3 regions of the Corynebacterium glyciniphilum AJ 3170 genome follow, and region 3 is predicted to be linked to each of the others. Evidence: riboswitches for the same ligand, from Rfam matches in the RefSeq annotation. Region 3 holds a riboswitch; each other region holds the start of a gene.

Region 1 (9,732 bases), 1.0 Mb from region 3:
CGGACGACGCGTGATGGATGTGCCAGTTGTTCCGGCATCCCGGTTCGAAAGTCACATTCCCGACCGTGACGCCGTCGCCGTCAGCGGTGGTGAGCATGGTCAGGAAGCTCTGCCCCACGAAGTTCTCTGCGTAGGCGGTATTGGGCCCGCCCATCGGAAACGTCGGTTCATATGTGTCGGTCATTCTTGTCCTCCTTGAGTGATGGTCACAACGGTCTTTCCCTTGGCGTCGCCGGAGCGAAGTCGGTCGACAAGATGCACAGGATCGGTGATATCCACCGTCGTATCGATAACGGGGCGGACCTCACCACGGGCAACGGCGGGCAGGACATCCGGCAGGAGCCCGGCGATGATGCCGGCCATCTCCGTGTCCCGGGTGAATCCGAAGGACACACCATGAACCGTGAGGTGCCGGTAGGACAGCGCGTCCAGGTCAATAGTCGACGCAGCACCGGCGAGGCGCCCAACATTCACCACGTGACCGTCCTCTGCGGTGGCGGGCAGGCAGTCGGCGAACGTCTGCCCGGCGACGTGGTCGAGCACCACGTCCACCCCGCGCCCGTTCGTGGCGTCGAGGACCGCGTCGGTGAGATTCTCCTCGTCAGTGACGACGACGGTGTCGGCACCCAACGCTGCGAGCCGCTGGCGTGCAGCAGGAGTCCTGGTCGTCGCGATGACGGAGGACGCTCCGAGCGCCTTCGCCATCTGTACCCCGATCATCCCGATGCCGCTGGTGGCTCCCGTGATCAGCACGTTCTGGCCTGCCGTGAAGCCTGCCACAGTAAGCGCACCGTGCTCAGTCAGCAGCCCGGTGGGGAGCGCACAGGCGCTCTCTGAGGAGAGGCCGTCCGGACGGGGCAGGACGAACCGGTGGTCGACAACGACGTATTCCGCGAATGACGCCGGTATCGATCCCATAACAAAGTCCCCGACAGCCCAGCGCCCTGCGTTCTCTCCGACGGCGACGATCTCGCCGGCGTACTCGAAACCCGCGATGAATTCTCTGCCGTGCCCTCCGGTTGTCGGGTCCGCTTCGGCCAGCATGGGCAGGTCAGCATTATTCGTCCCGGCCGCGTGGTTACGGATCAGGACGTCATCCGGACCAGGGGTCGGCACATCGACATCGTCGAGGATCCACTCCGGGCCCCGTCCCGCGATCAGTGCACGCATCGTCATCTCCTTCATCTGTTGACTGCACACCATGATCGTCCCGCACCCCGGCCCTCACAGCGGAGAAAAACATCCTGGGACAAATCCCTCCCCCTCACAACCCTTGTCCACCACTGGAATACTGACATCTATGAGTGGCGACACCAGGATGAGCGAACTCGGGACCTTCCTCAAGGCACGGCGCAGCGAACTGTCACCGCGCCAGGCGGGTGCCGCAGAAACCCCGGGGCCGCGGCGGGTTCCGGGGTTGCGCCGGGAAGAGGTGGCCGCGCTGGCCAACATCAGCACCGACTACTACACGCGTGTCGAACAGGGACGCATACGGGTGTCCGCACCGGTCCTGACCGTCCTGGCGGATGTCCTGCAGCTCGACGAGGACCAGCGGTCCTATCTCGTGAGTCTGTCAGGAAAACAGGAGGTCCGGACGCCTCGTCGTGCCCGCCAGAAGGTTCTGCCGCAGTTACGGCGGCTCCTGGACGACCTCGAGACGATCCCGGCGATCGTCATGGGGCGCAGAATGGACGTCCTCGGGTGGAATGCCCTGGCCGCGGCGATGATGATCGACTTCGCCGAGGTACCGGAGTCCCGTCGGAATTATGTCCGGCTCTTGTTCACGGATGCTCGGATGCGCTCTCTGTACCAGGACTGGGAGACGGTGGCCCGTACCGCTGTCGCCCAGTTGCGCATGGAGGCCGCAAAGTATCCGGACGATGCCCGTCTTGCCAGCCTGGTCGGGGAACTCTCCGTGGGCGACCCGCAGTTCGCCTCCTGGTGGGCGGCGCGAACGGTGGCGAGTCTGACGACGGGCACGAAAACCCTGGTCCACCCCGACGTCGGCGAGCTTGTCCTGGACTGGGACACACTGGTCAAAGCCGACGACCCGGAACAGCAGCTGGTGATCTGGACCGCAGCGGAGGACTCCGCGACGCACCGGGCCCTGCAGCAGCTGCGCAGTCAGCTCTGATCGCCCACCGTGGGGTGCGGGAGGTATACCTGCGCGCCGGTGGCGAGGAATTCTTTGCTCTTGCGCTGCATCCCGGCAATCGCCGCCTGGGCCTCCGCAGTGCCGTAGGTGTCACGGATATCCTGTGAGATGCGCATGGAACAGAATTTCGGTCCGCACATCGAGCAGAAGTGCGCCGTCTTTGCCGGTTCGGCGGGCAACGTCTCGTCATGGAAGTCCTGTGCGGTCACCGGGTCCAGTCCGAGGGCGAACTGGTCCCGCCACCGGAACTCGAACCGGGCCGTGGACAGGGCATCGTCGCGTGCGGTGGCACCCGGATGCCCTTTGGCCACGTCGGCGGCGTGTGCGGCGATCTTGTAGGTGATGACACCGGTCTTCACGTCGTCCCGGTTCGGCAGACCGAGATGCTCTTTGGGAGTCACGTAACAGAGCATGGCGGTGCCGTAGCGGGCGATCTCGGTCGCCCCGATGGCCGAGGTGATGTGGTCGTACCCCGGCGCAATGTCGGTGACCAGCGGCCCGAGTGTGTAGAACGGCGCCCCGTCGCACAACTCCTGCTGACGTTCGACGTTCTCGCGAACCTTGTGCAACGGGATGTGCCCGGGACCTTCCACCATGACCTGGACATCGTGCTCCCAGGCCCTGCGTGTCAGTTCGGCGAGGGTGTCGAGTTCGGCGAACTGTGCGGCATCGTTCGCATCCGCGATCGACCCCGGGCGCAGACCGTCGCCGAGGGAGAAGGCGACGTCATAGGCCGCAAAGATCTCGCAGAGCTCATCGAAGTGCGTGTAGAGGAAATTCTCCTCGTGGTGTGCCAGGCACCAACCCGCCATAATCGATCCGCCGCGTGACACCATCCCGGTGACACGCTCGGCGGTCAGCGGGATGTAGCGCAGCAGCACGCCGGCGTGCACGGTCATGTAGTCCACGCCCTGCTCGCACTGTTCGACCACCGTGTCACGGTAAATGTCCCAGGTCAGTGCCTCTGCGTTGCCGTCGACCTTCTCCAGTGCCTGGTAGATCGGGACGGTGCCGATGGGGATCGGCGAGTTCCGGATGATCCACTCCCGGGTGGTGTGAATGTCGTTGCCGGTGGAGAGGTCCATCACGGTGTCGGCACCCCAGGTGGCGGCCCATTCCAGCTTCGACACTTCCTCGCTGATTGAGCTGGTCACCGCTGAGTTGCCGATATTGGCGTTGATCTTCACCAGGAACGCCCGACCGATGATCATCGGTTCGGCTTCCGGGTGGTTGATGTTGAGCGGGATGATCGCGCGACCGGCGGCGACTTCGCTGCGCACCAGTTCCACGTCGCAGTTCTCCCGCAGGGCGACGAACCGCATTTCCGGGGTGACGACACCCCGACGTGCGTAGTGCATCTGCGTCACCGTGCGGCCCGGTGCCGCACAACGGGGTTCGGGACGTCGTCCCTGCCATTGCTGGGACGGTGCGCCGCGGCGCACGGCGGCCCGGCCGTCGTCGATCAACTGTCGTTCACGGATTCGCTGGACCCGGGTGTCGCCGCGTGCTCGGATCCATTCATCACGCCAGGGGTCCAGGCCCTCTTCCGGAACGCTGCCCGGCCCGGCGGTCCGGTACACCTGCAGTGGCGGGTTGGGGCTGCCGTCCGGGGAGTTCTCCTGGTGGATCTCGGTGACCGGGACCCGGATACCGTGGTCTTCGATCCATCCGCAACGGTGCGCGGGGTGCTGCTGGACAGGGGGGGACGGGGCAGACGGAGTAGACACAGCTACGCTCCTCACTTCCTACGCCGGTATCAACCGGATCAGGTTCGACGGTCCCGGACGATCGCAGTCCGGTCTCAGCCCCTCGTGGGGCACCCGTGTGGACGCCTCATGCCTACCACGGCGGCACAGCACCTGCAATCGGTCAACACTCAGCGCTGCTCAGAGCATGGCTACGACACCATTGATGACCAGTGTCACTGCACCAGCGAAAGCCAGCAGTGTCGCGAGTTTGCGGGTGCCTTCACTGGAAATCCTGTCGTACAACCGGTCACCGAACCAGGCTCCGACGAAGATCGCAGCGACGGCGATGATCCACAACCAGACGGGCAGTCCGCCGACATCGACGCCACCGAAGATGACAATCTTGAGCACGAAAGACAGCAGGTTGGCGATCACGATCACCGGGTGCAGAGTCGCCACGAAGTCGCGGTAGTCCCAGCCGGTCAACCGCGCGTACACGGTGAACGCAGGCGCGGCGATGCCGGCAACGGTGCTCATGAACCCACCCGCGGCTCCGGCCAGCACCATGGGGACGACGGACCGTTCCGACAGTCTCGCTTTGTCCGGCTGGAACAGCGTGACCCCGAGCGCCGCGAGGACCAGCACGCCGACGGTGACCAGCAGCCAGGGGCCGTCGATCACCAACACGACGAATACTGCCGGCAGTGATCCCAGCACCAGTCCACCGGCGAGGAAGCAGAAGCGTCGCCAGTCGGTTTTCGCCCGCACCGCCCAGGCGTTGTTCACCGCGTTGACGGTGGACAGGCCGTTGACGACGGTGACACCGGCTGCCGGACCGAGCGCCACGGACAGTACGGGTCCAGCCACCAGTCCGACGCCCATGCCGGTGATGCGCTGGAGCACGGCTCCGGCAAGAACAGCGAGTATCAGGACAATCGCGACGGTGGACACAATCGTCGAGCTTAAACACCCTGAGCAGAGCACTACTGCAGCGGGCTCACCGGACGCGCCCGCTCGTTCCGCGACCGCCCTGAGAAAGGCACAGCCTCTGCGATATGCTCAGGGTGTACTAAGTGTTCTCCTGCCCGTTCCCCGTTGCGACAGAAAGAAGAACGAATGCTCTACGATGTCCCGAAGCCGACCGAAGCCCTCCTGATCACGGGTGGCATGATCGCGCGTAAACCCGACAACCCCTACCGTGTCGTCATCGGTGGCGGTGCCTGGTCCGTCCCGGTGCTGCACCGGGTACAGCGCTTCCATATCGGCGCGAATACCGTGAACATCGCGGTGCGTGCCCAGTCGAAGCAGAACGTGGACGTCGATGTCGAGGCCTCGGTGGTGTTCTCCGTGACCGCGGACAAGAACAGTGTGGTCGAGGCGGCGAACAGGTTCCTGGGCGTCGACACCGGCCAGATCGTATCCACCGCCCAGGACATCTTCTCCGGCGAGACCCGCGCGATGATCGGCCAGCTCACCGTCGAGGAGATGATCTCCGACCGCACGGCGCTGGCCAGCCAGGTGCTCTCCAACGCCGAGCCACGCATGCTGCGGTTCGGCTGGCAGATAGACAGCTTCCAGATCAACTCGATCAGCGACCCGAACGGCTACATCCAGGCGCTGTCCGCCCCGGAACTCGCCCGCGTCCAGCGTGAGCGTGCTGTCGCCGAGGCCCAGCGCGACGCCGAGATCGCTGAGGAGCAGCAGAAGTCCGAGCGTCGCAAGTCCGACTTCCAGCGGGAGACGGACACCAAGGTCGCGGAGAACACCAAGGAGATCGCCGCCGCCAAGGCCGAGGCCAATGCCGCGGGCCCACGTGCTGAGGCTGAGGCCCAGGAGCAGGTCATCGCTGCACAGGCCGCCCTGGCCCGTCGCCGTGCCGAGACCGACCGTGAGGTCGCCGAGGAGCAGGCCCGTCTGGCAGAGTCGCAGGCCACGCTGCGTGAACAGGAGCTGGTCTCTGAGGTCATCAAGCCCGCCGAGGCGGAGGCCGAGCGTACCCGGATCAACGCCGAGGCGAAGGCGGCGGCCCTGCGCACCGAGGCGGAGGCTGTCGCCTCCCACAACGGGGTGATCCTGGACAAGCAGGTTGTCGATCAGCTTCCGGAGATCTTCTCCGCCATGGCGGAGGGACTCACCGGAGCGAACCTCACCATGGTCGGCGAGGGCCAGGACCTGACCAAGCTGCTCGGCCAGTTCGCCGCGGTGATCCCGAACCTGCGCGAGACCGCCGCCGGGTCGCGGGGTGGCGAGGTCGCGGCCACCGAGTAGGCCGGCGGCACGCCCGGACAAAGAGTGCCCCCAGTCGGACTCGAACCGACACTGCGCGGATTTTAAGTCCGCTGCCTCTGCCAATTGGGCTATAGGGGCGTACTGCCTGGGTCGTCTAGCTGTTGCGCTCGATGACCTCAGCCAGGATACCGTCCAGGATATCTTTCTCACTGACGGTGATCGACGTCAGCCCCTTGTCCAGGAACCGGGAGGCGAAGGCGTCGATCACGATCGCACCACCACCGATCACGTCGGCGCGCCCCGGGTGCATCGCCGGGTGCTCCCGGCGCTGCTCCACCGTCTCGCCCAGCAGAGAGCGGGCCGTGGACCGGAAGTCCGCCAGGTCGATCTCGGACATGTGGGTCTTCTCCGGGTTGTACTCGGTGAGCCCCTTCTGGATTGCCGCCACGGTCGTCACGGTGCCTGCGACACCCACGACGCGGGTGACACTGTCGAGGTCCACGTTCTCCTCCACGGTGGCCATCAGACCATCGACGTAACCCCGGGCTTCGGCGATCTCCTCGTCGGTGGGCGGCACGGTGTGCAGGTAGCGTTCGGTGAGCCGCACGCAGCCCATGTCCGCTGAGTACGCCTGCCCACTGCCCTCCCCGTAGGCGTCGACAACGAACTCGGTGGATCCTCCGCCCAGGTCGATCACGCAGATGTGCCCGTCGGTCGACTCCATGTCGGCGACCGCCCCGGCGAAGGACAGCTGCGCCTCCCGGATACCGGTGACGACCTCGGCCTGCACGCCCGGGGCCACGCGGCCCAGATGGCGTCGGGTGATGGCGAAGAAGTCCTCACGGTTCTCTGCGTCGCGGGTGGCGGACGTCGCCCCCATCATCACGTCGGTGACACCGTTCATGATCATGCGGTCGGCGTAGATGCCCAGCGCCTCGTCGACGCGGTCGAGCGCAGCGTCGGCGAAGCGTCCGGTGGCGTCCACGCCCTGGCCGAGACGGACGATGATGTTGTCGCGGTTGATCTCCCGCAACGTCCCGTCGTCAAGGACCTCGCTGATCAGCAGGCGGATGGAGTTCGTACCGCAGTCGATGGCGGCGTAGGTGCCGGTCACTGGTCCTCCTCGTCAGAACGGTCGTAGGTCATTTCGTCGACGTGCTCGTCGAACGCAGCCTCGATGGATGTACCGAGATCTTCCGGAGTGGGCCAATCGGCGGGGATGGCGGTGCCGGAGAGCTTCGGGGTGTGTGCTGCAGCCAGCGCCACCGCCTCCGTACCCAGGCGGACGCGCGAGGGCCCCTCGGCCAGCGCGTAGGCGATCAGCACGTGCAGGCATTTCACCCGGTCGGGCATACCGCCGCCGGAGAAGTCCGTTCCCAGTGATTCGATGGCGTTACGCTCGGCGAGATAATGCTCGTGCGCCGCCTGGTAGTCGGCGGCGAGGTCGGCGTCCTCCCTCAGGCGCGCCTGCATCGTGCGCATCACCCCGGCCACCTCCAGGCGGGACGCTTCCGCGGTCAACCGCGGATCGGTGAGGTAGTACAGCGTGGGGAACGGCGTGCCGTCCGGCAGGCGCGGGGCGGTCTTGACCACGGCCGGCGCCCCGTCCGGGGTGCGGTAGGAGACCTCGATCGCACCACGGATTTTGCGTCCGAGCTGGCGGGACATGGTCTCGTAGTCGGCGTCACTCACGGTGCTGCCGGTGCTCTCAGACACTACTGTGCTCCCTGCTGTTGTTGCTGCTGCTGTTCCTGCAGTTCGCGCTGCAGGTCCGGGTCACCCTCCTGGGCAGGTGCCTCCGGCTGGTCCGGGTCAATCGGGAGATTACCGGACTCCCCGTTACGGCCACCGTCCTGCCCCGGCTCACCGGCCCCGTCGGTGTCGCCGTCTTCGTCGCCGGGGGTGGCGATGGAACCCCACAGTTGGGTGTACCAGGGATCGGGTTCCGAATCATCGTGTTCCACGCCGGGGTCGGTCGGCGAACTGGTGTCGATGCGCGGGTCCATCAGCCGGAAGGCGGACTCGCCCGGCTCCACGACCCCGAGGCGTGTCCTGGCCTGTTCCCGGACATAGGCCTCACTGTTGTACCGGTCGAGTTCGGCGTTGAGGTCATCGCGTTCCGCCAGCTGCCGTTCAATGGTGGCGTTGACCTCGGCGAGTTCGGCGCGCTGCTGGAAGTAATTGCGCAGCGGCGTGGCCACGGACAGGGCGACGAAGGCCACCACCAGGATCACCGCGACGGTGACCAGTGGATTCATCTTCTTCGGAAGTTCAACGAAGGAGCGCGCCAACTTGCGCGGCGCCTGACGCACCTCACGTTGGCGCCGGTCCCGTTTCTCCACCGACCGTGGCCGTGGCAGACCGGGGCCGTCGGCACGGGCGCTGTCGCGCTCGTCCGACGGCCTCATGTCTTCCCGGTCCCTCCGGTCACGTGTACCCATGGGGACCGATTCTAGCCCGTTGCCCCGGGACTACTTCGCAGTGAACCGCGGGAAGGCGGACGCACCGGCGTAGACCGCGGCACCTTCCAGGTAGCTCTCGATGCGCAGCAGCTGGTTGTACTTGGCCACACGCTCGGAACGGGCCGGGGCACCGGTCTTGATCTGACCGCAGTTCAGGGCGACAGCCAGGTCGGCGATGGTGGTGTCTTCAGTCTCGCCGGAGCGGTGGGACATCATCGACTTGTAGCCGCTGTTGTGTGCCAGGGCGACGGCGTCGAAGGTCTCGGTGAGTGTTCCGATCTGGTTGACCTTGACCAACAGGGCGTTGGCGACGTCCTCGTCGATACCGCGGCGCAGGCGCTCCGGGTTGGTGACGAAGAGATCGTCGCCGACGAGCTGGACCTTGTCGCCGATCTCGGCGGTGAGCTTGGCCCAGCCCTCCCAGTCGTCCTCGTGCAGCGGGTCCTCGATGGAGACCAGCGCGTACTCCTCAACGAGTTCGCCGTAGACCTTCGCCATCTCCTCGGCGGTGCGCTTGCCACCCTCGAAGTTGTAGTGACCGTCCTCGTAGAACTCGGAGGCGGCGACGTCGAGTGCCAGGGCCACGTCGGTACCGAGGGTGTAGCCGGCGGCGGAGATCGCCTCGTCGATGACGTCCAGTGCGGCACGGGTGGAGTCGACCGAGGGGGCGAAACCGCCCTCGTCACCCAGCCCGGTGGACAGCCCCTTGTCCTTCAGCACCTTCTTCAGGGAGTGGTAGACCTCCGCTCCGATGCGCAGGGCCTCGCTGAAGGTCTCCGCGCCGATCGGGGCGATCATGAATTCCTGGACATCCACCCCGGAGTCGGCGTGGGCGCCGCCGTTGAGGATGTTCATCATCGGCACCGGCAGGACGTGGCCGTTGGGGCCGCCGACGTAACGGAAGAGCTGCAGGCCGGCGGACTCGGCGGCGGCCTTGGCCACAGCCATGGAGACACCGAGAATGGCGTTGGCACCGAGGCGGGACTTGTTGGGCGTGCCGTCCAGCTCGATCATGGCCTGGTCCACCAGGCGCTGGTCGTCGGCTTCGATACCTGCCAGGGCTTCGTCAATCTCGCCGATGACGTTGCTGACGGCCTCGAGCACGCCTTTGCCGAGGTAGCGGTCGCCACCGTCACGCAGTTCGTGTGCCTCGTGCACACCGGTCGAGGCGCCGGAGGGCACGGCGGCCCGTCCGACG
Region 2 (9,732 bases), 220 kb from region 3:
GCCAGCGGACGAAGACGTCCGGCGACCTGCTGTGCGAGTTCGCGTGTCGGGACCAGGATCAGGGCCCGTGGCTTACCAGGCCTGGACGCCCCGCCCGTGAGCCGGGTGATGACCGGGAGACCGAAGGTGAAGGTCTTGCCGGAGCCGGTCGGGCCACGTCCCAGGACGTCCTTACCCGTCAGACCGTCCGGGATGGCTGCCGCCTGGATAGGGAACGGGTGCTTGAGACCCTGGGCAGTCAGCTCTTTGACGACGGGATCAGGCAGCCCCATGTCAGCGAAGAGTACTGAGGTATCCACACCGGCAGCGGGGCCGGTGGGAACCGCGGTCTCGGTCACCCTGGGCTGCCGCTTCTCCTGCTGGATGCGCGGTTCCTGAGGGCGACGCTGGGAGCGCTGCCGGTTGTTCTTGTTCTGTGGGCGACTGCCCTGTTTCTGGGGCGCACGGCGCCCCTGATTCGAGCGCTGACCTGACCCTTGACCGGATTCGGGTGATCCGCCGGCGGACGCGTCTGCTGTCCGGTTGCCTGCGCGGTTTCCCGCACGGCTACCTCGGACGACCTTGCGTCGCCGGTTCTGATTACCGGCGTTGGTGCTGCGCCGTCCTTCTTGTTGACCTGACACGGGTTACGCTTCCACCTCGCTGCGGTCTGCGGACCAGAGAGTGTGGAAGTGCCCGGCGCGGTCGGTGCGCTCGTAGGTGTGGGCACCGAAGAAGTCGCGCTGTCCCTGGATGAGTGCGGCGGGCAACCGCTCGGACCGCAGGGAGTCGTAGTAGGACAGCGAGGAGGCGAACACCGGGATCGGCAGGCCGAGCTGGGTGGAGGCGACGACAACGCGTCGCCAGGAGTCCACGAGTGTGCCGACTTCATTGTTGAAGTACGGGTCCAGAAGCAGGGACTGGACGCTCGGGTCGGTGTTGTAGGCGTCCACGATGCGGTTGAGGAACTTTGCGCGGATGATGCATCCGCCACGCCAGATGGTCGCGAGGTCACGGGGATCGACGTCCCATCCGTGTTCGTCGGAGCCTGCCTTGATCTCGTCGAAGCCTTGGGCGTAGGCGACCAGCTTCGAGGCGTAGAGGGCGCGTCGGACGTCCTCGACGAAGTCGTCCTTCGAGACACCAAGGGCGTCGAGCGTGGTCAGCTCGCCGGTGGGGAGGTTGCCGGTGGTTGCCGCACGCTGTGCGCGGGCGCCGGACAGGGCTCGGGCGAATACGGCTTCGCCGATGCCTGTGGTGGGGATGCCGAGGTCGAGAGCGGCCTTGACGGTCCAGCGACCCGTACCCTTCTGGCCGGCAGCGTCCACGATGACGTCGATCAGGGGTTTACCGGTCTCAGCGTCGGTCTGTGAGAGGACTTCTGCGGTGATCTCGATGAGGTAGGAGTCGAGGTCGCCGTCGTTCCAGGTGCGGAAGATCTGCGCGATCTCGGTGGGCTCGATGCCCGCGGCGTAGCGCAACAGGTGATAAGCCTCGCCGATGACCTGCATGTCTGCGTACTCGATGCCGTTGTGGACCATCTTGACGAAGTGGCCGGCACCGTCGGGGCCGATGTGGGTGCAGCACGGGGTGCCGTCGACCTTGGCGGAGATGTCTTCGAGGAGAGGTCCGAGGGACTTGTAGGACTCAGCCGGGCCGCCGGGCATGATGGCCGGGCCGTTGAGTGCACCTTCCTCGCCACCCGAGATCCCGGCGCCGACGAAGTGCAGGCCGCGCTCGGACATCTCGGCCTCACGGCGGATGGTGTCCGTGTAGAGCGCGTTTCCACCGTCGATGATGATGTCGCCGGGTTCCATGGCGTCGGCGAGCTGGGAGATCACGGTGTCGGTGGCGGGGCCGGCCTGCACCATGATCAGGGCGCGCCGCGGGCGTTCCAGAGAGGCGACGAACTCGTCGATCGAGGCGGAGGGCACGAAGCTGCCGGTGGTTCCGAACTCGGCCATGAACGCGTCCGTTTTTGCGGCGGTGCGGTTGTAGACGGCAACGGTGTGGCCGTGGTTGGCGAAGTTCCGGGCGATGTTCGAGCCCATCACTGCGAGGCCGACAACGCCGATCTGTGCGGAGGATTCTGTCATGGTGCACCATGATAGCCCCCTCCGGGCCAACTCCGCCCGCCGCGGGCCGCCTGTCGCTAGACTCTCCGGAATACACATCACATGGACATGAGGAGTAGCAGGCGATGGCGCAGAGTGAGGGACGGACCGGCACCGGGAACGAGGGTGCCGGTAAGGAAGACGGTGCCCTGGAGCGGATGCTGGAACTGATGACATCCGCGAGCACGGGCGAGCTCACCGAAGCGCAGACCGCGGAGCTCGCGGGCATTTTCGAGTCGTCGATCCCGTCCCTCGACCGCACGCTGGGGCTGCGGTACGTTGAGTTCGTTCCCGAGGTGGTCGTGGAGCTGACCATCACGGGCGATCACGTGCAGCCCTGGGGGATCACCAACGGCGGTATCTACGCGACGATGGGGGAGTCCGCGGGGTCGTTCGCCGGTTTCATCGCGGGTGGCGGGGGGATGGTGATGGGGACCACCAATGCGACGAACTTCCTGCGTCCCTCCACCCCGGGTGACGTCATCCGTTCCACCGCCCACGCCGTGCATACCGGTCGGACCAGTCAGCTCTGGCGCATCGACCATGTCAATGCCGGCACGGGTAAGTTGTGTGCCACCACTGAACTGCGCACCGTGGTGGTTCCCCGACAGTAGGCCGGCGTCAGGTCAACGCCGGTGGGCCTGGTCGAAGAATTCAACTTCCCATCGGGCGGCGTCGAGGAACGCCCGTGCAGCTTCGGCGCGCTGTCGGGGGCTTGCTGCCTCGAATGCGTCTTCGACGTAGGTGATCGCCTGCCGGACGCTGTCGGTGAAGTCGTCGCCGGAGTAGGTCTCCAGCCAGGCGGCGTACGGGTTGTCCGGGCTGGAGCGTCCGGCGAGTTCCAGGCCGACTTCGGCGTAGAGCCAGTAGCACGGAAGTACGGCGGCGGCGCCGACGACGTGGTCCCGGGACTGCACACAGCGCATCAGATGTGAGGTGTAGGACGAGGTGACGTGAGACGGCGCTGCGGGGGTGACATCACCCAGCCAGGTGCGGTGCAGCGACGCTTCCTCCTCGAGACACTCGACGGCTCCTCTGACCCAGAAGAGAGCGGAGTCGGAGTCGGGGGCGGTGGCTCCCAGCGCGGCGAGGGCGGGGGAGTACTGCGACAGGTAGACCGCGTCCTGGGCGAGGTAGAAGGTGAAGTCTTCGGTGGCCAGGGTGCCGGAACCCAGATCCGTGATGAACGGAAGTCCGGTGATCGCGCTCAGCAGCGGGGACTGTGCCTGCCACAGGGCAGTGGTCCACGGCCCGGCGGCGGGGATCCTCGCCGCCACCGGATCAGCCGCGCCCACGGGGCCCGCCTCTGCGAGGTCGGCCGGGGTGGTGAGGAGGTCCGGAACGGATGCGGTCAGGCGCCAGGGAGTGGTGTCGGCGGCCTGGGACAGTCGCCGGGCACGGTGAGTGTGGTCTACGGGGCCATTACCGGACCCGACATGCAGGTCATCTGCATGGCGGATGGCCTCGGACAACCACCGGCTGGACCACCGGAGCGCCTCGGCGGGGTCGGCACCACCGGCAATCCGCGTGGCCAGTGCCGAGGAGAGGGAGCACCCGGTGCCGTGGGTGTTGTGGGTGACGACGCGGGGCACCGGGACAGCTGTGACGCGCCCGTCGGGGGAGACGACCGCATTGTCGGCGGTGGGGCCGGACAGGTGACCACCTTTGACGATGACGGTCGTCTGTAGGTCGGCGGCGAGCGTACGCCCCTGCTCCAGAGCCTCGTCCAGCGTGCTGGCGGTCGCGGTGCCTCCGAGGACGGCGAGCTCCGCGAGGTTCGGTGTGATCACGTCCACCGTCCGACACAGGTCGCGCAGGGCTGCTTCAGCGTCTTCGGTGAGGAGACGGTCACCACTGGTGGCGACCATCACCGGGTCGACGACGGTGACCGGCACCGGATGGTCGGCGAGGTAGTCGGTGACGGTGCGGGTGATCTCTGCGGTGCCGAGCATCCCGATCTTGACGGCATCCACCGTCACGTCGTCGAAGACGGCGTCGAGCTGGGCGACCAGGAAGTCAGTGCCGGGGGTGTGGACCTGGCGGACGCCGTGGGTGTTCTGGGCGACGAGGGCCGTCACCACGCTCATGGCGAACCCCCCTGCCGCCCCGATGGATTTGATGTCGGCCTGTGCACCGGCGCCCCCGGTGGGGTCGGTGCCGGCGATGCTGAGTACGCGGGGGATCATGAGGGGTCCTCTACGACGGTGGGGGTGAGCGGTCGGGGGCACAGCGAGCGCAGTTCTCGGGTAGCTGCGGTGGGGTCTGCGGCGGACATGATGGCCGAGACCACGCAGATGCCTGCCACGGCGGTGCGCCCCAGTGCTGCTGCATTAGCAGCGTTGACATGCCCGATGGCGACAGAGGGGATGTCGAGCTCACGGGCGTGTGCGGCGAGCTCGTGGACGCTGCCGGGCCCCGTGACCCCCAGGGCGCGGCCGGTGTCGGTCTTGGTGTCCGTGAGCTCCACCGGCCCCAGCCCCAGAACATCCGGAGGGCGGACACCGTCGCGCATGAGCCGTTCGATCTCCCGGATCTGGGCATGGTTGTCGACGGACAGTCCGATCATCAGGTCATCGGGGAGCATCGCGCGGGCGGTGCGAAAGTCGATGTCATCCTGACCGATATGCAGGTGCAGTCCGAGGCGGCCCGCGATGTCGATCCGGTCATTGATGAACAGGGGGACGCCGGTGCCTGCGAGAATGTCGGCCAGTTCGACGGCGCGGGTCGTGAAAGCGTCGTCGTCGAGGGTCTTATCCCTGAGCTGGACGACGCTCACTCCTCCGTGGAGCGCCTTGGCGACAATGTCCGCCACCGCGTCCCGTCCTCCGCCGAGCACAGGGTCCGTGACCAGATAGAGGCCCCAGTCGACCTGGGGCACTGTGCTACGGGTCAGGTTCATCCGGCGGTCTCCTCGTCTGTTTCAGTGACTGTTTCAGTGACCGAGACCAGCTCAGCAATCACCGAGGGGTCCTCAGCGACGGTGGCGAGGGCGTCAAGCCAGGCGACAGCGAAACTGCCGGGGCCCCTCCGGTTGCCGACGAGGTCTTTCGCGGCGAGCGTGCCCGCCGCCCCGACGTGGGCGTGAGCGGTGAGGACGGCGTCGTGGTCGGTCACGTTCTCCGACCCGGTGCGGGCTGCACCGAGGTAGGCGGCGGTGAGTGCGCCGAGGGAACAGCCGGTGCCGATGACCCGCTGCATCATTGGATCGCCAGAGGCCAGCCAGCTGACCCTCCCGACGGACACGACGAGGTCTTGTGGTCCGGAAACCGCGACGACGCTCCCGGTGCGTTCTGTGAGAGACTGGGCGGCCTGCAGGGCGGCATCGACCTCGTCAGTGGAGTCCACCCCACGCCCGCCGCGCCCCTGCGCGCTGTCGGCGAGGGCGATTACCTCGGAGGCGTTGGCACGCACGGCGGCGGGACGGTGCGCGACGATATCGCGGCTGAACTCGGTGCGCGCGGCCGGACCACCGCATGCGACGGGGTCCAGGACCCAGGGGGTGCGAGCAGCAGTCGCACCGCGCACAGCTTCACGCATGGCAGAGTACTGGGCCGCAGTGGGGCTGCCGGTGTTGACCAGTAGTCCGGAGGCGATCGCCGCGAAGTCGGCGGCCTCTTCCGGAGTGTCGACCATAGCAGGGGAGGCGCCTGCGGCGAGCAGCGCATTGGCGGTGATCTGGGGGACGACCTGGTTGGTGATGCACTGCACCAGGGGCGCGTGCTGACGCAGGTCGTGGACGGTATGGACGATGGTGGTGAGCGTGTCTGACACGGACCATCCCTTCGCTAGTTCGAACTAGAGCAGGTTCAACGGGTGTGTTCTCAGCGCGTCTCTCCGCGCACCCCGTGTCTCGTGACATTCAGCCTACCGTGTCTGGCGGCGCACAAAAGCCTGACCCCGGGCACGCCCTTGGTGAGGGCGTGCCCGGGGTCTCCGGTGGGAAGCGGCGTCGTGACTAGTCGGACACGGCGCGGGTGTCCCGGCCGTCACCGAACTTCAGGTTGTCCCGGACCTCGATGGACCGGATGTTCTGCTCGTCCTCGAGAGTGCGCAGCTTGCGCAGGGCGTTACGAGCATGCAGCTGCTGGCGGGTCGCCACCAGGTGCCACCGGTTGGCGGACAGCGTGTTGAGTCCCCAGCTGTAGGCGGCGACGAAACGGTTACGGAAGCCGACCATGAACATCAGGTGCACCGCGAGCCACATGAACCAGCCGATCGGGCCGGAGATTTCGGCCTTGTCCAGCTTCACCACGGCGTTGAACCGGGACACGATGGCCATGGTCCCCTTGTCGAAGTACTTGAAGTCGGGCCGGTCGGTGACGCCGTCCTCGACCTCGGCACGGATGAGGGAAGCGACGTGCTCGCCGCCCTGGATCGCGACCTGCGCCAGGCCCGGGAGCTTGTCGAGACTCATCATGTCGCCGATGATGAAGATCTCCTTGTGGTCGCCCACGGAGAGATCCTTGTTCACCGGGACGCGACCGGCGCGGTCGGCCTCGACGCCGTCGATCTGGTCGGCGATGTGCTTACCCAGCGGGCTGGCGGCGACACCGGCAGACCAGATCTTGCAGTAGGCGGCGACGGTGGTCTCTTCGTCGGTCTTCATGTTCTTCCAGGTGACACCGTCACGGTCGACGTTGGTGACCAGTGAGTCGGTGACGACCTCGACGCCGAGCTTCTCGAGGGTCTTCTGCGCCTTGCGGCCGAGCTTCTTGCCGAAGGGAGGCAGCACCTGGGGTCCACCGTCGACGAGCAGGATCCGGGTCTGCTCGGTGTCGGTGGTACGGAACTCGTTCCGCAGGGTGCGGTGGGCCATCTCGGCGAGCTGGCCGGCGAGTTCCACACCGGTGGGACCGGCGCCGACGATGACGAAGGTCAGCTGACGTGCCTTCTCCGCAGGGTCGTCGGTGATCTCGGCGCGCTCGAAAGCGCCGGTGATACGGGCGCGGAGTTCGAGGGCATCGTCGATGCTCTTCATGCCGGGGGCGAACTCGGCGAAGTGATCGTTGCCGAAGTAGGACTGGCTGGCGCCGGCGGCGACAATGAGGGAGTCGTACTGCAGGACGACGTCCTTACCTCCCAGATCAGCAGTGATGATCTTGTCGTCGACGTTAACGTCACGCACCTCGGCTTTGATGACCCGTGCATTCTTCTGCTTCCGCAGGATCTGGCGGATCGTCGGGGCGATCTCGCCGGAGGACAGCACACCGGTGGCCACCTGGTACAGCAACGGCTGGAACAGGTGGTGGTTGGTGCGGTCGATGATGGTGACGTCGACATCGGCGCCGGCGAACTTCTTGGCGGCGAACAGCCCGCCGAAGCCTCCGCCGATGATGACGACGTGGTGGCGGCCGGAAGGCCGGAAGGGGGTGGCGGTTGTCATATCAGCGAAACTCCTCGTTCTGCGGTGACTGGTGAGGGCGCTCGTCTGTGTTGGCGCCGGTGGTCACCACGTGTTCTCTCTGCGTTGTGTCTTTAGCACTGCTGCGTGTTCTACAGGGGGTCGGTGGACGCCGGTGTAGTGTCGTCAGCCGACGGACCTCCCGGTCGCGTCGGACCTGAGTGCCCATACTAGTGCCTGTCGTCGATCTCCTCATCACGCGGGCAGGATGCGGTCAGCTCTCACCGAACCCGGTTCCGTTTCGGGTGCAACCGGGGGTGAATGATAGTTTTTGTCGGAAACGCATGATACCAGCGAGGACGGAGGCAGATGTGGCACCACCTGTCGACGACGGCCGTCGCCGTCGCGACCCGCGGGACAGTCGGGAGACCTACGTCGACCCAGAGCGCTGGCCGGGGGTGGCACGTCTGCCCGAGGCGTCGTTTCTCGGACGGCGTGCGGTCAACCTGCAGCAACGTCTGGAGGACCTGACCCAGGAGCACGGGGTGGCGTTGACACCGGGCGCGACTCCCCGTTTCGTGGTCGATGACGGACTGGTCCTCGACCGTGTCGTCGACTCCGGGTGGCTCGGGCTGGCTGAGGGGTACATGGCGGGGGAGTGGAGCGCCGAACCGCTGCCGGATGTTCTGGGGGTGCTGTTGACACAGCCGTTGGAGGGCGGTTTCGGACGGACGCTGTCCCGGCGCCGTCGGCGGGTGTCCGGGCATGTGCGCGCCGGCGATCTCCCCGACAGTCTCGTGGACATCTACGCGGGGCGGTACCGTGCGACCGGCTCCGCACTCTTCGCCTCCGGGACGCGGACATCCGAGGTGGACAACCCGGACCAGGCCGGTCACCACCCCGCGGTGACGGTCCGGTACTTTGATGCCCCCACCGACCCTGAGCTCGTCGACCGTGCTGACCTGGACTCCGCCCAGCGTCACCGCATCAACACCATGCTCGATGAGGCGCAGGTCGGTCCGGGGCACCGGGTGCTGGAGCTGCCGTCGTCGGGTGGAGCGCTCCCGGTCATGGCAGCCCAGCGGGGTGCGCACGTGGACGTGCTGACCTCGGACGTCGAGCATGCGGAACGGGTGCGTGCCTATGCGCACGACGCCGGCGTGGGTGGTGCAGTGCGCGTACAGACCATCCGCGGGCCCGTCCCGTCGCCCCGGCAGTGGTCGGGTACCTACGACGCCGTCTTCAGCGTGGAACGCATGGAGACTCTCGGTGACGACGGCACCATCCATTTTCTTCGGGCGGTTGAGCGCATGTTGGCGTCGGACGGGATCGCCGTGATCCAGTCGGTGGTGCGTGTTCCTGATTCCGGTCTACCGGAGGAGACGGTGGGTGAGAGTCTGGACGTGATGCGTGCCTACGTCTGGCCCGCCGTGGAGTACCCCACCGATGAGCATGTGCTGTCGCGTGCGAACCGGGCAGGCCTACGTCTCACCGCACACAACCGGATGGGCTCCCACTATGCGACTACGCTCGCGCTGTGGCGCTCGGCGTTCAACGCCAGGGAACGTGCCGCGGCTGCGGCGGGCTTCGATGCCGTCTACCGACGGCTGTGGAACTACCAGCTCGCCCTGCACGAGGCTCTCGCCCGTGCCGGAGCACTGGACTGCCAGCAGTTCGTGTTCCGTCGATTCTGACCTCTACACGGTGTAGAGGTCGGTATCCCTGGTCTCCGGCATCAGACGGATGGCCACCAGGCTGATGAGCACGACGACGGCCAGGTAGACGCCGACCGCCCAGGGGCCGTAGGCGGTGGCCAGTGCGACGGCGATGAACGGGGCGACGGCCGCGCCGAGGATGGACGCGACGTTGTAGGAGATGCCTGAGCCGGTGTACCGCACGTTGGTGGGGAACATCTCGGGGAGGACCGCGGACATGGAGCCGAAGATCAGGCCCATCAGGAGCATGCCGATGCCCAGGAAGATTCCGGCCTTGGCCTCACCGGAGGTCGCCGGGTCGAGGAAGGCCTGGAATGCGCAGCAGTAGGCCAGGACCAGGACAGAGACCACGGTGAGGTAGCGGCGACGTCCCACGGTGTCAGAGAGATAGCCGGCCAGGGGAACGCCGACCACGAAGAACAGCACGGTGATCAGCTGGATGACAAGGAAGTGGTTGTAGGGGATGCCCAGCCCTTCGCCGGCATCGCGGTCGCCGATACCGAAGGACAGGAACCAGGTCGTCACCAGGTAGAACAGGGTATAGGTGGAGACCATCACGAAAGTGCCGAGCAGGACGGGGCGC
Region 3 (9,732 bases):
CCTACCTGAGCCCACAGAATGCCCGCTGGGTGTCGCCGGTTGACCGCACGCGCCAAGGCACCACCCTGGTGTCGGATGCCGGTGGGAACGGCCAGCTGACGGCGGTGGTCTCCCATCACGGGCTGTTCCGCCGTGCTGTGTCGGTGATCGCCCCGGCCCATATCCAGGAGCTCAGTTATCGCCGGGGGCCGGTGCAGAAAGCGCTGGGCTTGGCGGGGGTGCGCTTCGACATCGTACCGGGGCCGGTGTCGATGGCGGGGCGCGACCTTTCGACCGCAGATGCCGTCGACCTCGTCACCCGACTGCGTGCCCGGCGACTTCCTGAGCCGGAGACACACGCCGCCCGCCCGGAGTGAAGGCCCACCAGAGGCAGGTGCCGGCCAGAACGACGACTGCCACGTTGCGTAGTAGCAGTGCAACCGCGGCGACCACATACGGGGGATTGAAGATCAGCCAGTCGTAGAACACGGGATAGACCAGGGTAGTCAGCACCGCCGAGACGAGTATCTCCACCGCAATCACGGTGACCACTCGACGGCGGGACGCCAGCAGCGCGACCGCCACCACCGGGGCGACCCACGCCAGGTACTGGGGGGAGAAGACCTTGTTGGTCACGATAATCAGCATGATCAGGGCCACGCTGAACGCCACCGCGCGCATCGGTGTCCAGTCATCCCGCTGTAGCCGTACCACAGCCCAGAGCACGGCGGTGATGATGCTTGCCGCCGTCAGTAGGGTCATCACCGTCAATGTGACGTCAACGCCGGGCCCCGCGATCTCGTAACTCTTGGAGGTCGCGTAACTGATGGACCAGGGTGTATCGCCGTCGCCGCGCGTGAACGCGGAGGCGAGAACCCACGGTGTCGCAGCGATGGACTCCACCTGCAAGCCGCGGTCCCCCTGGTAGGTCAGCGGGGAGATGAGGCGGTCGACACCGCCGACGAGTACGACGACCAGACACAGCGCTGCCAACGAACCGAAGAACCAGCACACCCGGACCCATGTCGCCGTCCGACGGATCCCGCCGACCAGGGCAGCCCCCAGCACGCCGGGCCACAACTTCATCATCGTCGCTGCAGCGAGCAGGACAGTCGCGAGGTGTGACCAGCGGGAACCCGCCAGCAACAGAGCTGCGAAGCCAGCGACGAGCAGGCCCGGGAAGATATCCAGACGGGTGAGGAAGATCGGCCCGGACATACCGGCGAACAGAATCCAGAACCAAGCCGACCAGGAGACCGTTCCCTTGCCTGACCGCCACAGATACCAGGTGAAGAGGGCAGAGAGCAGCGCTGACAGGGTGATGAAGCCGACCACGAATGCGTCCTCCGCGCCGGTGTCGGCTCGTTGTCCGCCGAGTGTGGTGATCCGCTCGACGAGACGTGCCGGCCAGGTGCCGACCTCTGGGTACTCGTCCATGGCACCAGGTTCGATGCCGGTGAGTCCCCTGAAGTAATAACGGATGTCGCCGGTAGAGGTCCCGGCAGAGAGAATCCATACGACGGGGACCAGGTGGGCGATGAGCCAGCCGACCGCGACGACGACGGGGTGGGACAGCCACCGTCGCCGGGGCGTGGAGCGTGCTGCGGCCGCTGAACTCATGGATCTCACAGACACGAATCCTATCGGAGACGCCCCCTGCCCCGGTGCCCCCGCCCGTCCGGGGACACGCTGGCGGCGTATAAGTTGTTGTGAATGGAACTTATACTGCTGGTCTTCGTCACGATCCTCATCGGGTCCTGCATGCAGCGGGTTTCCGGTATGGGGGTCGGACTGATCGGCGGCCCGGTGCTCAGCATCGCCATCGGTCCGGTCGAGGGCATCATGGTGATCAACGCACTCGCGGCGATCAATGCCGCGATGTCCACGGTGACTGTGCGTAGAGACGTCGACTGGGGAAAATTCGCCCTGATCGGTTCCGTCATGGTTCTCGGGGCGGTTCCCGGAACCTGGCTGATCCATGTGATGTCACCGGCGGTGCTGCAGGTCGTCGTCGGAGCACTGTTGTTGATCGCGCTCGGGGTCACCAGTTTCGGCAAACGGTTCATCCCCGCTGTGTCAGGAAGACTCCCGGCGGCGGTATCCGGTGTGATTGGCGGATTCAGTAACACCTTGGCCGGTGTGGCAGGGCCGGTGATTACGGTGTACGCCCAGGCGTCCCGCTGGGATCAGCGGACCTTCGCGGCGACCCTCCAGCCGCTGTTCATCGTCTCCGGACTGGTCAGTTTCGCCATCAAGTACTTCACGGGGGCGGGCGACATCTCCAGTGAGCCCTGGGGTATCTGGCCGGCAGCGGTGGTGGCGATGGTCATCGGGATCGCTGTGGGAATGGTGTTCAGCCGCCGGATTGACCGGGAGAAGGCACGGATGCTTGCCGTGTCTATGGCAGCGCTGGGTGGTGTGACGGTACTGGTGCGGGGGATCCTGTCACTCATGTGATTGGGGCGGAACCATGGCAGGAGCTACCGGGGTCTAAGGTGGGCATACGTGCCCGACTCCACTGCAAAAGTACCTGCTCCTTCCGACCGTCTCAGCCGCCGCGCGTTGATGGTGTGGTTCGCCGGTGTCATTGCCTACATCCTGGCGATCACCGGGCGGACGTCGATGGGTGTCGCGGGGGTCGAGGCCATGGAGCACTTCCAGATCGACGCGTCCCGTCTCGCCGTCTTCACGTCCGTACAGGTCGGCGTGTACGCCTGTGCCCAGATCCCGATGGGCATGCTCATCGACCGGTTCGGCGCACGACGGATGCTTGTCGTCGGAGCCCTGATGATGGGTATCGGTCAGGTCCTGCTCGGCGTGACGTCCTCATTTCCCGTTGCGATCCTGGCCCGGGTGATTGTCGGGACCGCAGATGCCACGGCGTTTCTGTCGGTCATGCGTATCCTGCCCGCCTGGATACCGATCCGTAAAACCCCGGTCTTCACCCAGCTGACCGGGGGACTGGGGTATGTCGGACAATTCATGTCCGCCGTACCGTTCTCAATGCTGCTGCATTCCCAGGGGTGGTCGACAGCGTTCATCTCGCTGGGGGCGGGCAGCGTCCTGGTTGCATTGCTTACCTGGGTCGTTGTCGCAGACTCACCGGACCCGACCCCGGCGGCGACCGTCGGCACGTCTGCAGGGGCTCGGAACAGCATCGGTGCAACGTTGTCCTTCGTTGTCCGCCAACCGGCATGTTGGCTGGGGTTCTTCATTCACTTCACGTTGATGAGCCAGGTTGTCTTCACGCTGTTGTGGGGCGTTCCGTTGATGACCCTCGGAATGGGGCTCACCGAGTCCCAGGCTTCGGGGATCCTGGTGGTGAACATGGTCGTCAGCGTTCTCGTCGGCCCACTGATGGGGGTCGTATCTGCTCGGGCGGGCCGACGGCGTCCCGAGGTCGTGATGGTGGCGACGCTGATCGTCGCTGCATCCTGGGTGATGTTCTTCATGTCGCCGGATCCCCGTAGTTTCGCGGCGGTGGCGGTCATCAACATCTTCGTGCCGGCGCTGGCCCCCGCCGCGAACTACGGATTCGACACCGTCCGTGAGGAAGTCGACCGACGATTCACGGCCACGGCGACGGGTCTGTCGAACATGGGGGGATTCCTGGCAGCGATGGTCGCTGCGCAGGCGGTCGGTTTCGTGCTCGACGCCGTCTCTGACGGAGGAGACTACGCCTGGGCCGATTTCAGGGTCGCCTGGTGCGCACTCGGGGTGGTCTGGATCTTCGGGTTCATCGGGCTGTTGGTCAGCAGGGTGACAATGCAGCGGTGGCGTATGGTCGAGGACAACCGGGCCGACCTGTGACGTAGGAGAACACCGTGGCATCCTCTATCGCGAGTTTTCGTTCTGACCGTTCCCTGTTGAGCGCACTGAGCTGGCGCTCGGCATTCTCCGCGTTGTCCGCATTTTCGGCGGGCTCTTTCGCATCCTTCGCCAGCGCGGGGTCGTCGATGTCCGCGGCATCACTGGGGTCGTTCATGTCCGTGGCGTCGGTCGGCTCGTCGTTCTCGATTTTGTCGGTAGGTGCGCAGGGCGCGGTGCTCAATATTCCGGTGCGGGAGCTAGTCGGGCGGTCAGTACGTCGGTGATCCCGGTTGCACCTGGCGGACCCAGGCCAGGATTCCGCCCTCCAGATGCGCGACGTTCTCCTCCCTCCTGGCGAAATGGGGTGCCACGGCGTCCAGAGCACGGGCCGACCTGGCGCCCGACTTGCAGTGGAAGATGATATCGCGACTGCGTAGCGCCGTCGGCAGGGCTGCGGCACCGATTTCCTCCAGTGCAGACAGTTGGAGGGGTACAGCACCTGGGATGCTGACCACGTCACGTTCCCAGGCGTCACGGACATCCACGAGGACAGCTCCCGCCCGCATCCGGGCGTCCAGATCCTCAGGAGAAACCGTCGGGTGAGAATCGGTCGTGCACACCTGGACCATGTCCTCCACCGCAGTCACCGGTGGAGCATCAGTATCGATAGTGATACGTAGTTCGCGAAAGGTCATCGACAGACCGTCGTGGAGGAGGAGACGTCCGTACAACGGCTCCCCGCACCCGGTGATCAGTTTGACTGCCTCCGTACTCATCAGCGAGCCGATGGTTCCCGGTAGTGAACCGATGACCCCACCGGCGGCGCAGCTGGGCACGGAACCCGGTGGCGGGAGGTCCGGGTGCAGGTCGCGGTAGGTCACTCCGTCATGGGACGGCCCTGAGCAGAAGACCGAGACCCGCCCCTCAAAGCGGAGGATCGAACCCCAGACACAGGGCGTGGAGGTCAGCGTGCAGGCATCGGAAACGAGATAGCGTGTGGCGAAGTTGTCGGCGCCGTCGAGGACGATGTCGTAGTTGCGGACGAGCTCGATGACGTTGTCGGCGTCCAGTCGCACGGCGTGCCGCTCGACGGTCACCAGCGGATTGATCCGGGCAACGGTCGCAGCGGCGGAATCGACCTTTCTCGCCCCGAGCGAATCGACGCCGTGGATGACCTGACGTTGCAGATTCGTCACCTCCACCACATCGTCGTCGACGATGCCGAGCGTGCCCACCCCGGCGGCGGCGAGGTGCTGAAGCGCCGGAGACCCCAACCCGCCGGCACCGATGACGAGAACGCGGGCGTTCTTTAACCGACGCTGACCGGTCATCCCCACCTGGTCGAGCGTCAGATGACGCGCGTAGCGTGAGAGCTCCTCCGCGGTGAGTTCCGCCCCGGGCTCGATCAGCGGGACCGTGAGCGGGCCGGTCATCATGACGCCTCCGTACCCGGCCCGCTGCCGATCAACCCGTCCGGTGCGGACGACGCCAGAGCGCCCTGCGTCCAGGGGCGGCGGGGGATACGTCCGGCACTCCGCGCCAGACGCCCGGCCTCGACGGCATGCCGCATTGCCGCGGCCATGGATGCCGGGTCCTGGGCACGGGTGACCGCACTGGCCAGAAGCACGCCGTCACAGCCGAGCTCCATGGCCTGTGCCGCGTCTGAGGCGGTGCCGATACCCGCGTCGAGGATCACCGGGACATTCGCCCGGTCGCAGATCAACTCGATGTTGTGGGGGTTGAGAATTCCCAGACCGGTTCCGATGGGGGACCCCAGCGGCATCACTGCCACTGCGCCGGCAGCCTCGAGATGCCGGGCTGTCGCAGGATCGTCGGACGTGTAGGCGAATACCTCGAACCCGTCGGCGGTGAGTTCCTCAGTGGCGTCGACGAGTTCGATCACGTCCGGCAGTAACGTCCGGTCGTCGGCGAGGATCTCCAGTTTCACCCGGTGTGTGCCGAGCGCTTCGCGCCCCAGCCGGGCGGTGAGGAGTGCGTCCCGGGCGGTGTAACAGCCCGCCGTATTCGGGAGGACATCGATCCCGAGACGGTCGAGGAGTCCGAACAGTGAGGTTCCCGTCGTGGGATTGAACCGGCGCAGCGCCACCGTGGTCATCGATGTTCCCGACGCGACGAGCGCCTGTTCCAGGACTTCCAGGGACGTCGCCCCACCGGTCCCCATGATCAACCGGGAGGTCAGGGGAGAGGTGCCGATGGTGAGTGGTGTTGTCTGCGGCTGTTGCGTGGTCATGATGTCTAGCCTCCCTGCATGGCGGTGATGATCTCGATCTCGGCACCGTCGTGGACGGGGGCGGAGCACCAGCGGCTACGGGGGACGATCGTGGCGTCCAGCGCGACCGCGAGCCCCAACGCCTCGGTCTCCGGATCCTGGCCGGTGACGTCGGAGACGATGTCACCGACGGTGGTTGTGGAGCTCACGGAACGCTTTCTCCCGTTGACCCTCACGGTGACGCTGGTGATGTTGTCCGGCATGTCTATGGTGTCCTTTCCAGGGAGGTGGTGCTGAGGAGTGTGGCATCGTGGCGGCCGCGGTTCTCCGGAGTCTTCCCGGACGCCAGTACGGCGGCGAGTCGGGCGCAGAGGGGCGCGAGCAGTACGCCGTGACGGGAGTATCCAGTGGAGACGATGACACCATCCACGCCGGGGACGCCGCCCAGGTACGGAAGGTCGTCCGGGGTACCGGGCCGGGCACGCGCCATAATCTCGGTGAGCTCCAGGTCTGCCGCACCCGGCACAAGGATCTGAGCATCCCGGAGTAGCTGGTGGACGCCTTCCAGGGAAACTCCGTCGAAGCCGTCCTCACGTTCCGTCGCCCCGATGACGATCTCCCCGTCAGCGCGGGGGACGAGGTAGACGGGTCTGCCGTCGACCAGCCCGCGCACCGTACGTTCCAGCAGCCCAGGGCGGCCCGGTTTCACCCGCGCCCGGAGAATATCCCCGTGTACCGGGCGCAGCCGGACGCACTGGGCCTCGGGAAGGCCGTCGATATCCGGGAAAGACATCCCGGGGCACAAGACGGTGGCATCACCCTGCAACTCCCTGCCGTCGGCCAGGTGGACGCCGGTGACCACATCACCGTCGCGCAGGACACCGGTCACCTGCCGCCGGACGAGCCGCCCCTGCGGACCTTCCCCGGTCGGGGAGTACACCGCCTCCGCGAGGGCGCCGAGCAATGTACGTGGATTGACCTGGTGGTCGTCGGCGACAAGAAATGCACCTGATATGCCGGGCGCCAGGGACGGCTCCACCCGACGTGCCTGGCGGACGGTCAGCTGCTCCACGGTCATCCCCGCAGCACGTTGGACGTCGGACAGGTTCCGGAAGGCGGCGACATCACCAGGGGTGGCGCCCACGCCCAGTGTGGCGGTCGGCAGGTAGCTGACGGGGTGTCCGACGGTCTGTTCAAGGTCGGCGATGAACTGCGGGTATGCCGCCGCAGAGGCGAGCATCAACGGCCGGATGGCGTCATGCTGGTGGACGACTTCACTGACCGCCGCGATCATGCCGGCGGCAGCGTGGCTGGCACCGTTGCCCGGATCAGGGTCGACGACGGTGACGGTGTGGCCGGCGCGCCGTAGATACCAGGCTGCGCTGAGCCCGGCGATCCCGGCGCCGACGACAAGTGTCTCGCGCATGTGCGTTCTTTCCTCCGGCGGCATGATCCGCATCAGGTGTCGACGGTCGACCGGTGGCGTCCGGTCCTCTCAGCCTCGGCGTCGGAGGCTCCCGTAGTTCGCGTAACGGCTACCATCACACCATATGGACCTACATCAGTGCACGGGTACCCCCGGTACCGCGGCAGGGACACGACGCAGAGAACTCCTGCAGAACGCCTCGCTCTATCTCTGTACACCGGCGCGCCGGGAACAGGGCGACCTCCGGGACTTCCTCCATGCCGCCTATGACGGGGGAGTCGACATCATCCAGTTGCGCGACAAGACGCTCGACACCAGTGATGAAGTGGCCGCGATAGAGGTGCTCGCCGACGTCGCCGCTGAGCACGGCGCCCTCTTCGCGGTGAACGACAGGGCGGATATCGCCGCCCTGGTGGGGGCCGATGTGCTGCACGTCGGCCAGGACGATCTGAGCGTGGCTCAGGCCCGTAGGCTGCTGGGACCGGACGTTGTCCTGGGGTTGTCGACCCACTCGTCCGAGCAGGCGGAGGCGGCGGTCCGTGACCCCGACCTGGACTACTTCTGCACGGGACCGGTGTGGGAGACACCGACGAAGCCCGGCCGCGCAGCGACGGGGCTGGGGCTTCTGACCCGGACCGCCGAAAGGGTGGGTGACGGGGGAGGTGTGGCGTCCGGTGCGAAACCGTGGTTCGCGATCGGCGGAATAAACCAGCACACCCTGCCGGACGTCCTCTCCGCCGGCGCTCGACGTGCGGTGGTCGTCCGGGCGATTACCGAGGCGCAGAATCCACGCGAGGCCGCGTCAGAGCTGAAAAGGCAACTGCCGACCTAGTCAGGCCAGCCCTGAGTCGGGACACAGGTGGAGGGTACGATTCAATCTTCCCTGTGCAGTATAAGAACGTATGGACGCGACGTGTACCGGACGTCCACGACGCCGAGAGGATGTCCTGTGGGGATCTCGGTGCCGCGCCATCGGCCCACCAGCTCGTCGACCGTGACTGCGGGCAGCGCATCAAAACGGCTCAGTGCAGCGGTGAGCTCAGCGTCGCGGGGCATGTCCCCATCGTGTCAGAGTTCGCTGACGGGGGCGGTGCCGTCGACGAATTCGACGGTGCGTTGTCCGGGGAGGTCCTCCCGGCCAGCGAACTCGACGATGACATCGGCGACGAGTTCACGTGCGGTGTGTGCGTCTGACCTGTCGAGATCGGCGGTGACCGGGGCAACTCCTTCGGCGGGATCCTCAGTAAGCGTCGCTGGCCCGAGAATCACGTAGTCCAGCCCCTCCGTTGCGACCAGTCGGTCGTCCACGGTCTTCTTCGAGTCCGCGTACGGGAAGAAGCTGTCTGTCTCGGGGACGGTGTGGTCCCGTGCCCCGGCGTAGGACACATTGAGGTAGCGGGGAGTGGTACCCGAATCTCGGAGCCTCTCGAGAGAGTCGATGACGGCGAGGGCAGCGTCTCGGTCGACCGCATAGGTCACCTCCGGGCCGCCGCGGCCTCCGTTGCCGGCCGTCCAGACGATGACGTCAAAACCGGCCAGGATACCGTCCCAATCGCTCGCGGTCACCTGCGTGACATCCTTGAGCAGTGCGGTTGCGCCCAGAGACTCGATCTCGGTGACCTGGTCCGGGTTGCGGATCAGGGACGTCACCGAGAAACCGTGGTCGACCAGCTTCGGGGTGGCGAGAAGACCCACCTTGCCGTGCCCTCCGATGATAAGAACGTCCGTCATGATCTTCCTCCTGTGAGAGTTGGTGTGATGATCACTGTCTGGTCGACACAACAGGTGGGGAGCGTCGCCTATTCCTGTACCGCTGATTTCCTCGGGATGTCCTCTCACAGGTCCGACTCCCACGGAGGCGCGAGACGTAGTAATGTGAGTCACGTCCATGCTGAACGGTGATTCAAGACATAGTCAAGGAGTAGTGCCCGTGAATCTCGAGCTTTCCGAGGAGGATGTTGCCTTCCGCGACAAACTCCGCAGTATTTTTGCTGAGGTGCCTGCGGAGATCCGTGCACGCACACGTGCCGGCCACATCACACGCGACGACATCATCGACTCTCAGCGTATTCTCAATAAACACGGTGTCGCCGTCCCTCACTGGCCCGTGGAACATGGTGGCCAGGACTGGACACCCATCCAACGGCACATCTACACCAACGAGCTCCAACGGGCCGGTATCCCGGAGCCGTTGGCGTTCAACACCGGCATGGTCGGGCCCGTTATCGCAGCCTTCGGAAGCGACGCCATCAAGGAACGCTTCCTGGCCAAGACAGCGAATCTGGAC

What was found. A riboswitch is a leader RNA that binds a small molecule or an ion and turns the genes downstream of it on or off. The one in region 3 is predicted to bind thiamine pyrophosphate.
Region 1: linked by a shared signal. The riboswitch ahead of thiC (phosphomethylpyrimidine synthase ThiC) and the one ahead of thiO (glycine oxidase ThiO) in region 3 are both predicted to bind thiamine pyrophosphate.
Region 2: linked by a shared signal. The riboswitch ahead of thiM (hydroxyethylthiazole kinase) and the one ahead of thiO (glycine oxidase ThiO) in region 3 are both predicted to bind thiamine pyrophosphate.

Annotation. Positions count from the first base shown of each region.
Region 1 covers NZ_CP006842.1:1,121,192-1,130,923, reverse strand. Annotated here, with positions in the region: gene CGLY_RS05225 (cupin domain-containing protein) at 1-184, opposite strand, end outside; gene CGLY_RS05220 (quinone oxidoreductase family protein) at 181-1,170, opposite strand; gene CGLY_RS05215 (helix-turn-helix domain-containing protein) at 1,301-2,134, shown strand; gene thiC (phosphomethylpyrimidine synthase ThiC) at 2,125-3,819, opposite strand; TPP riboswitch at 3,881-3,989, opposite strand; gene CGLY_RS05205 (sulfite exporter TauE/SafE family protein) at 4,042-4,794, opposite strand; gene CGLY_RS05200 (SPFH domain-containing protein) at 4,960-6,111, shown strand; tRNA gene CGLY_RS05195 (tRNA-Leu) at 6,137-6,210, opposite strand; gene CGLY_RS05190 (Ppx/GppA phosphatase family protein) at 6,227-7,186, opposite strand; gene CGLY_RS05185 (DUF501 domain-containing protein) at 7,183-7,740, opposite strand; gene CGLY_RS05180 (FtsB family cell division protein) at 7,788-8,513, opposite strand; gene eno (phosphopyruvate hydratase) at 8,544-9,732, opposite strand, start outside.
Region 2 covers NZ_CP006842.1:1,922,848-1,932,579, reverse strand. Annotated here, with positions in the region: gene CGLY_RS09090 (DEAD/DEAH box helicase) at 1-272, opposite strand, end outside; gene gndA (NADP-dependent phosphogluconate dehydrogenase) at 627-2,075, opposite strand; gene CGLY_RS09080 (PaaI family thioesterase) at 2,180-2,707, shown strand; gene CGLY_RS09075 (bifunctional hydroxymethylpyrimidine kinase/phosphomethylpyrimidine kinase) at 2,720-4,279, opposite strand; gene thiE (thiamine phosphate synthase) at 4,276-4,992, opposite strand; gene thiM (hydroxyethylthiazole kinase) at 4,989-5,843, opposite strand; TPP riboswitch at 5,854-5,949, opposite strand; gene CGLY_RS09060 (NAD(P)/FAD-dependent oxidoreductase) at 6,049-7,476, opposite strand; gene CGLY_RS09055 (class I SAM-dependent methyltransferase) at 7,806-9,128, shown strand; gene CGLY_RS09050 (MFS transporter) at 9,132-9,732, opposite strand, start outside.
Region 3 covers NZ_CP006842.1:2,140,110-2,149,841, reverse strand. Annotated here, with positions in the region: gene CGLY_RS10085 (PH domain-containing protein) at 1-356, shown strand, start outside; gene CGLY_RS10080 (glycosyltransferase 87 family protein) at 295-1,599, opposite strand; gene CGLY_RS10075 (sulfite exporter TauE/SafE family protein) at 1,693-2,436, shown strand; gene CGLY_RS10070 (MFS transporter) at 2,485-3,789, shown strand; gene CGLY_RS17390 (hypothetical protein) at 3,804-4,073, shown strand; gene moeB (molybdopterin-synthase adenylyltransferase MoeB) at 4,059-5,222, opposite strand; gene CGLY_RS10060 (thiazole synthase) at 5,222-6,040, opposite strand; gene thiS (sulfur carrier protein ThiS) at 6,046-6,282, opposite strand; gene thiO (glycine oxidase ThiO) at 6,285-7,445, opposite strand; TPP riboswitch at 7,438-7,550, opposite strand; gene thiE (thiamine phosphate synthase) at 7,570-8,277, shown strand; gene CGLY_RS10040 (GXWXG domain-containing protein) at 8,319-8,501, opposite strand; gene CGLY_RS10035 (NAD(P)H-binding protein) at 8,514-9,176, opposite strand; gene CGLY_RS10030 (acyl-CoA dehydrogenase family protein) at 9,376-9,732, shown strand, end outside.